Regions from separate parts of the Mesorhizobium sp. BHbdii genome, predicted to be linked through region 1. Evidence: predicted binding sites of a transcription regulator. Region 1 holds the regulator's gene; the other holds the start of a gene.
What was found. The regulator PhoB, encoded in region 1, activates phosphate uptake and scavenging genes when phosphate is short. The targets are predictions, from matches to a motif close to TGTCATNNANCTGTCAT.

Region 1 (3,608 bases):
AGTTCGACCACGAAACACCAATGACCTTGTCCTTCGCCTGTGCGACCGACGCGAGCGTCAGCGACATGGCGATCCCCGCCAGAATGGCGGCTGTGAATCTCTTCATGATATTCCTCCTGCGCCGCGTACGGCGCGACCAACTGGCCCGAAGGCCTGCACAAAGGATCCAACGCCGAAGCACTGTCAACATGAATTCTGATGGATTTTGGTGTCTGCCGGCTTTTTTTCGAGCCTCGGAATAAACAATGACAGGTCCTTCTGCTTCTGCCAGTGTTTGTCGGCCTGACGGCTTCCGATTCATGAGCGGCCGCGGCAATAGGGAGGACGCTAAACAATGTCGGTTGGGATCCGCCATGACGATTTGCGCCGGCGCAACCGGGCGATGGTTATTTCGGCCGTACGCCGCGCAGGGCAGCCGTCACGGACCGAGATCGCCGCAACCACCGGCCTCAGCCATTCGACCATATCGGCGATCTCTTCCGACCTGATCCACGAAGGCATCCTGGCCGAGAGCAAGGCGAGTGAGACCGTTTCGCTGAAACGTGGCCGGCCGCAGGTTGGCCTCAGCCTCAATCCGGAAGCCGCTGCGGTATTGGCCGTCGTGTTGTCGCTGAATTCCCTTTCGGTCGCTGTCATCGACTATGCCGGACAAGTGGTCGCCGAGAAACAGCGCCGGCTGGACACGCTGACCATGTCGCGCGACGAGCTGATCGATGAATGTGTCGCCATCGTCCGGCGCCGGCTCGAAGACCCCGACCTCGACGTCCAAAACGTCGCCCGCATCGCGCTGGCGATCCAGGGTATTACCGATTCCCATGCGCGCGCCATGTTGTGGTCGCCGATCACGCCGCAGACGAACATCGCCTTCGCCGACATTCTGGAACGCGAGTTCGGCATCCCGGCCATCATGGAGAACGACTGCAACATGATGGCCGTGGCGCTGCGCTGGCGCGACCCGGATCGCTACCGCGACGATTTCATCGCCATCCTGCTCTCGCATGGCATCGGTATGGGGCTGGTGCTGAAGGGCGAGCTGTTCACCGGCACCCATTCCTCAGGCGGCGAATTCGGCCACATGATTCATCGGCCGGGCGGCGCGCTTTGCCGCTGCGGGCGGCGCGGTTGCGTCGAGGCTTATGCCGGCAATTACGCTATCTGGCGCAACGCAAGGCAATTGAGCGAGAACGCCGAGCCGGTCGCCGATGTCAGCGACGCCGAGATGCGGGCACTGGCGGCCCGGGCGCGCGAGACGGACGGACCGGAGCGCGAAGCCTACCGCAAGGCCGGCGAGGCGCTCGGCTTCGGGCTCGGCAGCCTGTTCGCGCTGATCGATCCGGCGCCGGTCGCCATGGTCGGTCCCAGCGCTGCCGCCTTCGACCTGATCGAGCCGGCCCTGCGCGAGGCCATCGCCCAGACCGCCGGCGGCGAGCATTCGGGTTCGATTTCCTTCGACACCGAGCCGAACGAACTGCCGCTGATCCGAGAAGGCTGCGCCATGCGGGCGCTGAGCTTCGTCGACCAGGAGATCTTCGGGCCGAGCATCCAGGCACGAGCCGGTTCGGTCGGAAAGAACGTGGCTTGAACTCGAAGGCAGGGATCCCCGGATCGCGACTTGGGGTGTGTTGAGATTCAGGTCAGGCCGAGTCGAGAATGGTGGGTTCCGAGAACGGAGCGGAGCGTACTTTTGGGTACGTGAGCACCGGAAGCGCAGGAAGCCGGCGTTCGCAGGCCCGGCACCACCTGAATATCAGCACATCCCTAGTCTTCCCTGATGGCATAGCCCGCGCCGCGGATGGTGCGGATGACATCGGGCATGCGACCATTGTTGACCGCCTTGCGCAACCGGCCGACATGGACGTCCACCGTGCGCTCGTCGATGTAGATCGTCTCGCCCCAGACATTGTCGAGCAACTGGCTGCGCGAGAAGACCCGACCCGGGTGCCGCATCATGAATTCGAGCAGCCGGAATTCGGTCGGCCCGAGCCGGATCTCGCTCTTCTTGCGATAGACCCTGTGCGATTCGCGATCGAGCATGATGTCGCCGACCTTCAGCACGCTGGACAGTACTTCCGGCTTGGCGCGGCGCAGCAGCGCCTTGACCCTGGCCATGAATTCCGGTGTCGAGAACGGCTTGACCAGATAGTCGTCGGCCCCGGTGGAAAGGCCGCGCACCCGGTCGCTCTCCTCGCCGCGCGCGGTCAGCATGATGATCGGCAGCCGCTCGGTTTCGGGACGCACCCGAAGGCGCCGGCAAAGCTCGATGCCCGAAACCGCCGGCACCATCCAGTCGAGCACCAGAAGATCGGGCACATTTTCCTGCAGCCGGATTTCGGCCTCGTCGCCGCGCGTCACCACCTCGACCTGATAGCCTTCGGATTCCAGATTGTAGCGGAGGAGGACGCCCAGCGGCTCTTCATCCTCCACCACCATGATGCGCGGCGCGATCATCGGCCGGTCACTCCTGTCATGTCGCCGGCGCCGACATCGTCGTTTCGTCGAGCTTCGGGCGATCCGCCGGCAATTGCTCCCCGGTCACGACAAAGTAGGCGTTTTCGGCTATGTTGGTGACATGATCGCCGATGCGTTCGAGATTCTTGGCGCAAAACAGAAGATGCGTGCAGGCGGTGATGTTGCGCGGATCCTCCATCATGTAGGTCAGGAGTTCGCGGAAAACCGCGGTGTATTTCACGTCGATCTTCTGGTCGTCGGCGCGCAGTTCTTTCAAAGCGCCGGCATTGCGCGACACATAGTGCTCAACCACCCCGCGGAGCTGCACAAGAACGAGATCCGCCATCGCGTCGATACCGTGCGACAGATTACGCGGCGTGGCGCTCTGCCCGACTGCGCTGACCCGCTTGGCTATGTTTTTGGCCAAATCGCCGATGCGCTCGAGATCACCGGCCATGCGGATTGCGCCGACCACGGCGCGCAGATCTTGCGCCATCGGCTGCCGCTTGGCGATCAGCGTGATCGCGCTATCGTCGAGTTCGCGCTGCCGCGCATCCATGATCGCGTCGTCCGAGACGACACGCTGCGCCATCGCATTGTCTGACGCAAGCAACGCGCGGATCGAGGCTGCGACCATCGCGGCGGCGAGCTCGTCCATGTCGCGGATCAGCCTGTCGATGTGCTCCAGTTCCTCGTCGAAAGATGCGACGGTGTGTTCACCCATGATCCTGTCCTCGTGTTCGAAATTCGCTGCCGGACCGCTCAGCCGAACCGGCCGGTGATGTAGTCCTGGGTGCGCTTGTCGTCGGGATTGGTGAACATCTTGTCGGTTGCGCCCTCCTCGACCAGGTAGCCGAGATGGAACATCGCCGTGCGTTGCGACACGCGCGCTGCCTGCTGCATCGAGTGGGTGACGATGACGATCGTGTAGTTCTGGCGCAGTTCGTCGATTAGTTCCTCGACGCGGGCGGTGGCGATCGGATCCAGCGCCGAACAGGGCTCGTCCATCAGAATCACTTCCGGCGACACGGCGATGGCGCGCGCGATGCACAGGCGCTGCTGCTGTCCGCCGGAGAGACCGGTGCCCGACTCGAGCAGGCGATCCTTGACCTCGTTGAACAGACCGGCCTTCTTCAGGCTCGATTCAACGATGCCGTCCA
Region 2 (3,608 bases), 270 kb from region 1:
CGACACACGAGCGGCGGAGCAGTTATTTGCCGATGCTCCCGATGGCGTCGACCCGGTGGTGACCGGGCCGGTTAGCGCCGCCTTTAAGGAGAGGCAGGCGGCCGCCAACTGCGACAGCGCTGTGTGGCCCCAAATTCCGACCGTTTGCTATCCGGACTGACAACCGCCGACGGCGGCTGTCATCCCAGGGCGCAGCAGATCTCCGGAAGAATGCAACGGCGCTGGATGAAGTCGTTCTAATCACTCCGTCCTGCCCCTCCGTCCACCGGTTCCCGCCCATTGCGACGCTTCGACGCCTTCACGCCGACTGCACCGGATCGAGCGTGACCTTGTAGAGCTCGTTGTCGTCGCGATCCATCAGCCGCACCGTCATCTGTTCAGTGGCGCCATCGATATCGACGAGGCCGAAGAACTGCAGGCCGGCCGAGGGTGGCAGGTTCTGTCCCTGCTCGGCGGTTGGCGCCTTGATGAATTTCAGCTCCGGGCCGAAGGTCATGTCGAAATCATTGGGTCCATAGGTGCCGGCGTGAAGCGGACCCGAAACGAACTCCCAGAACGGATTGAAGTCCTGAAACTGCGCCTTATCAGGATTGTAGTAGTGCGCCGCCGTGTAGTGCACGTCAGCTGTAAGCCAGACGGTGTTGGTGACGCCAGCATTCTTAATATAGCGAAGGAGGTCGGCAATCTCCAACTCGCGGCCTTTGGCCGGACCATTGTCGCCATTGCTGATGGCCTCGGCGCCGGCTTTCTTGGTGGCGTCGTTCCAGACGACGAGACCGAGCGGCATGTCGGCGGCGATGATTTTCCAGGTCGCGTTGGAGTTTGCCAGTTCGCGCTTCAGCCATTTCATCTGCTGTTCGCCGAGGATGCGCGATTGCGGCGTCACCGTATCCTGCATGCCAGGACCATTGGAGCCACGATAGGAACGCATGTCGAGGAAGAACACGTCGAGCAGCGGCCCGTAGGCGATCTTGCGATAGACGCGGCCCGGTTCCGACGGCTCGTAGCGGATCGTCGTCATCTCGTGGAAGGCGCGTGCCGCGCGTGCCGCCAGCACATGGATGTTTTTTTCCGAGTAGCGGTCGTCGGCGCTCAGGTCCTTCGAATCCGACCAGTTGTTCACCACCTCGTGGTCGTCCCACTGGTAAAAGGTCGGGCAGATGGCGTTGAGCCCCAACACGTTCCTGTCCATCATGTTGTATTTCCACTGACCCCGGTACTCGTCCAGCGTCTCGGCAACCTTGCGCTTTTCGTCGATTAGGACGTTGTTCTTCCACTTGCTGCCACCGGAAAGATCGACCTCGTCCTTCATCGGGCCGTCGGCATAGATGGTGTCGCCGGAATGCAGGAAGAAGTCGGGCGTATGCTTGCCGATCGTGGCATAGGTCTTCATGCCGGTGTCGTCGATGCCCCAGCCCTGGCCGGCGGTATCGCCCGACCAGGCGAAGCGAATGTCGCGCTTCGAGGCCGGCGCCGTGCGGAAGCGGCCGACGATCGGCTCGGAGACGGCGTTGATGTCGGCGAGATCGGCCGCGATCATGCGGTAGAAGATGTCCTGGTCGGAGGCGAGATCGGTGAGCAGCCGCTTTATCGTGTAATCGCTGGCCGGCGACGTATCGAGCGGCGCAAGACGGGCGGCGTTGGCGAAATTTTCCGTTGACGACACTTCGAACATCACGCGCGAAGGGCGGTCGGTGCGAGTCCACACCACGCCGCTGGTTGCGTCGACATCGCCCGACTGGATGCCATGGGTGAAGGCGGGCCGCTGACTGGCGCGCGAATAATAGGGAAGCGCGAGGCCCGATACGCCGACGAGGCCGGCGGCGCTCACGGACGTGACGAAGGCTCGCCGGGTCATCGAAATCTTGTTCATGGCTGTCTCCTGGATGGCGTTGAACGTCGCCGCCAAGGTCCAGCCTCAATGTTTCAGGTACATCTCGAAACGATGAAGGTTTCGTTACAACCAACAGACTGGCGAATCTCTCTCTTGAGGGTCTCTTGAGAGGGAGATGTCGCCAGAGGCGACAGAGGGTCGCCAGAGGCGACAGAGGGTCGCCAGAGGCGACAGAGGGGGGTCGTCTCGCGTGGAGCACCGACCACCTGCGTCTGCGATAAGGCGCCGAGCCTGGTCGGACCGACCCCTCTGGCCGCTTCGCGGCCATCTCCCCCCAAGGGGGAGATTAGCGCTCAGCCGTCACAACTCAAGCCGCCTGCGGTTCCGGCTCGAAGGCTGGACGGCTGGTGTTGATCAACAGCGAGATGCAGGCTGCGGCTATCGCCGTCATGCCGGCTATGAGGAAGGCAAGCTCGTAATTGCCTTGCAATTCACGCATAGTGCCGCCGAAGAAGGCGGCAGCCGCAGCGCCCACCTGATGGCCCGCGACGATCCAGCCGAAGACGATCGGCCCGCTGCGGTCGCCGAACGCCTCGTTCGACAGCCTGAGCGTCGGCGGCACGGTGGCGATCCAGTCCAACCCGTAGAGCACGGCGAAGATGATAAGACTGGTCGACGAGAAGCCGGAATAAGGCAGATAGATCAGCGACAGGCCGCGGATGCCATAATAGACGCCGAGCAGCTTGCGCGGGTCGAAGCGGTCGGTGAGCCAACCCGACAGCGTCGTGCCGATCAGATCGAAAATGCCCATCAGCGACAGCAGGCCGGCGGCTTGCACCTGACCGATACCCATGTCGCCGCAAAACGCGATCAGGTGCGTGCCGACCAGTCCGTTGGTGGTAAAGCCGCAGATGAAGAAGGTGGCGAACAGATACCAGAACACGCGGGTGCCGGCGGCACGGCGCAGCGTGCTGAGTGTGTGCGTGAGGAAATTGCCCTGCGAGGCCGGCGGAACCGGCGGCACGTCGTCGGCCTCAGCGCCGTAACGCACCATGCCGATCGAGGCTGGACGCTCAGGCACCAGCAGCCAGACCAGCGGCACGAGGCAGGCGGTGGCGACCGCAATGGCGATGGCGACAGGCTTCCAGCCGCCCGACTGGGCGAGCGCCGCGAGCAGCGGCAGGAACACCAGCAGGCCGGTGGCGGCGGAGGCCGACATCAGTCCCATCACCAGGCCGCGATTGGTCTTGAACCAGCGATTGACGATGGTGGCGCCGAGCACCGTGGCGACCGCGCCGGAACCGACGCCGGAGAATACGCCCCAGGTGAGAAGCAGGTGCCACGGCTCGGTCATCAACAGGCTGAGCGCCGTCGAGCCCGACATCAACACCAGCGACGCCAGCAGCGTACGGCGCAGTCCGATCCGTTCCATCAGTGCCGCGGCAAACGGCCCGGTCAGGCCGTAGAGGAAGATGCCGATGGCCGCGGCGAGCGAAACGACATCGCGCCGCCAGCCGAAACTCTCCTCCAGCGGCAGCATCATGACGGCCGGCGCCGACCGCAGGCCCGCCGCGATCAGGAGGCAGAGGAAAATGACGGCGACCACGACGAAAGCGTAGCGCTGGCCAAACGGACGGGATTGAGCTATCATGTTACTGACCGGTACGTTGCAATTGCACCGAGGTATACGTACCGATCGGTAACATTGTCAAGCAGGCAACGGCACATCCTAGATGAAAAGCATTGAACCAAGGATCAAAGCGGATGAATTGGC

Region 2: ACWTU8_RS25750 (alkaline phosphatase D family protein) is a predicted target of PhoB. The motif match lies at 1,946-1,962, and genes of this name have one in related genera.

What each region holds. Positions count from the first base shown of each region.
Region 1 is NZ_JBSPKX010000005.1:184,055-187,662, forward strand. It holds gene xylF (D-xylose ABC transporter substrate-binding protein) at 1-106, opposite strand, end outside; gene ACWTU8_RS24365 (ROK family protein) at 335-1,582, shown strand; gene phoB (phosphate regulon transcriptional regulator PhoB) at 1,759-2,448, opposite strand; gene phoU (phosphate signaling complex protein PhoU) at 2,465-3,172, opposite strand; gene pstB (phosphate ABC transporter ATP-binding protein PstB) at 3,211-3,608, opposite strand, start outside.
Region 2 is NZ_JBSPKX010000005.1:452,932-456,539, forward strand. It holds gene ACWTU8_RS25745 (hypothetical protein) at 1-160, shown strand, start outside; gene ACWTU8_RS25750 (alkaline phosphatase D family protein) at 299-1,873, opposite strand; gene ACWTU8_RS25755 (MFS transporter) at 2,202-3,485, opposite strand; gene ACWTU8_RS25760 (TetR/AcrR family transcriptional regulator) at 3,568-3,608, shown strand, end outside.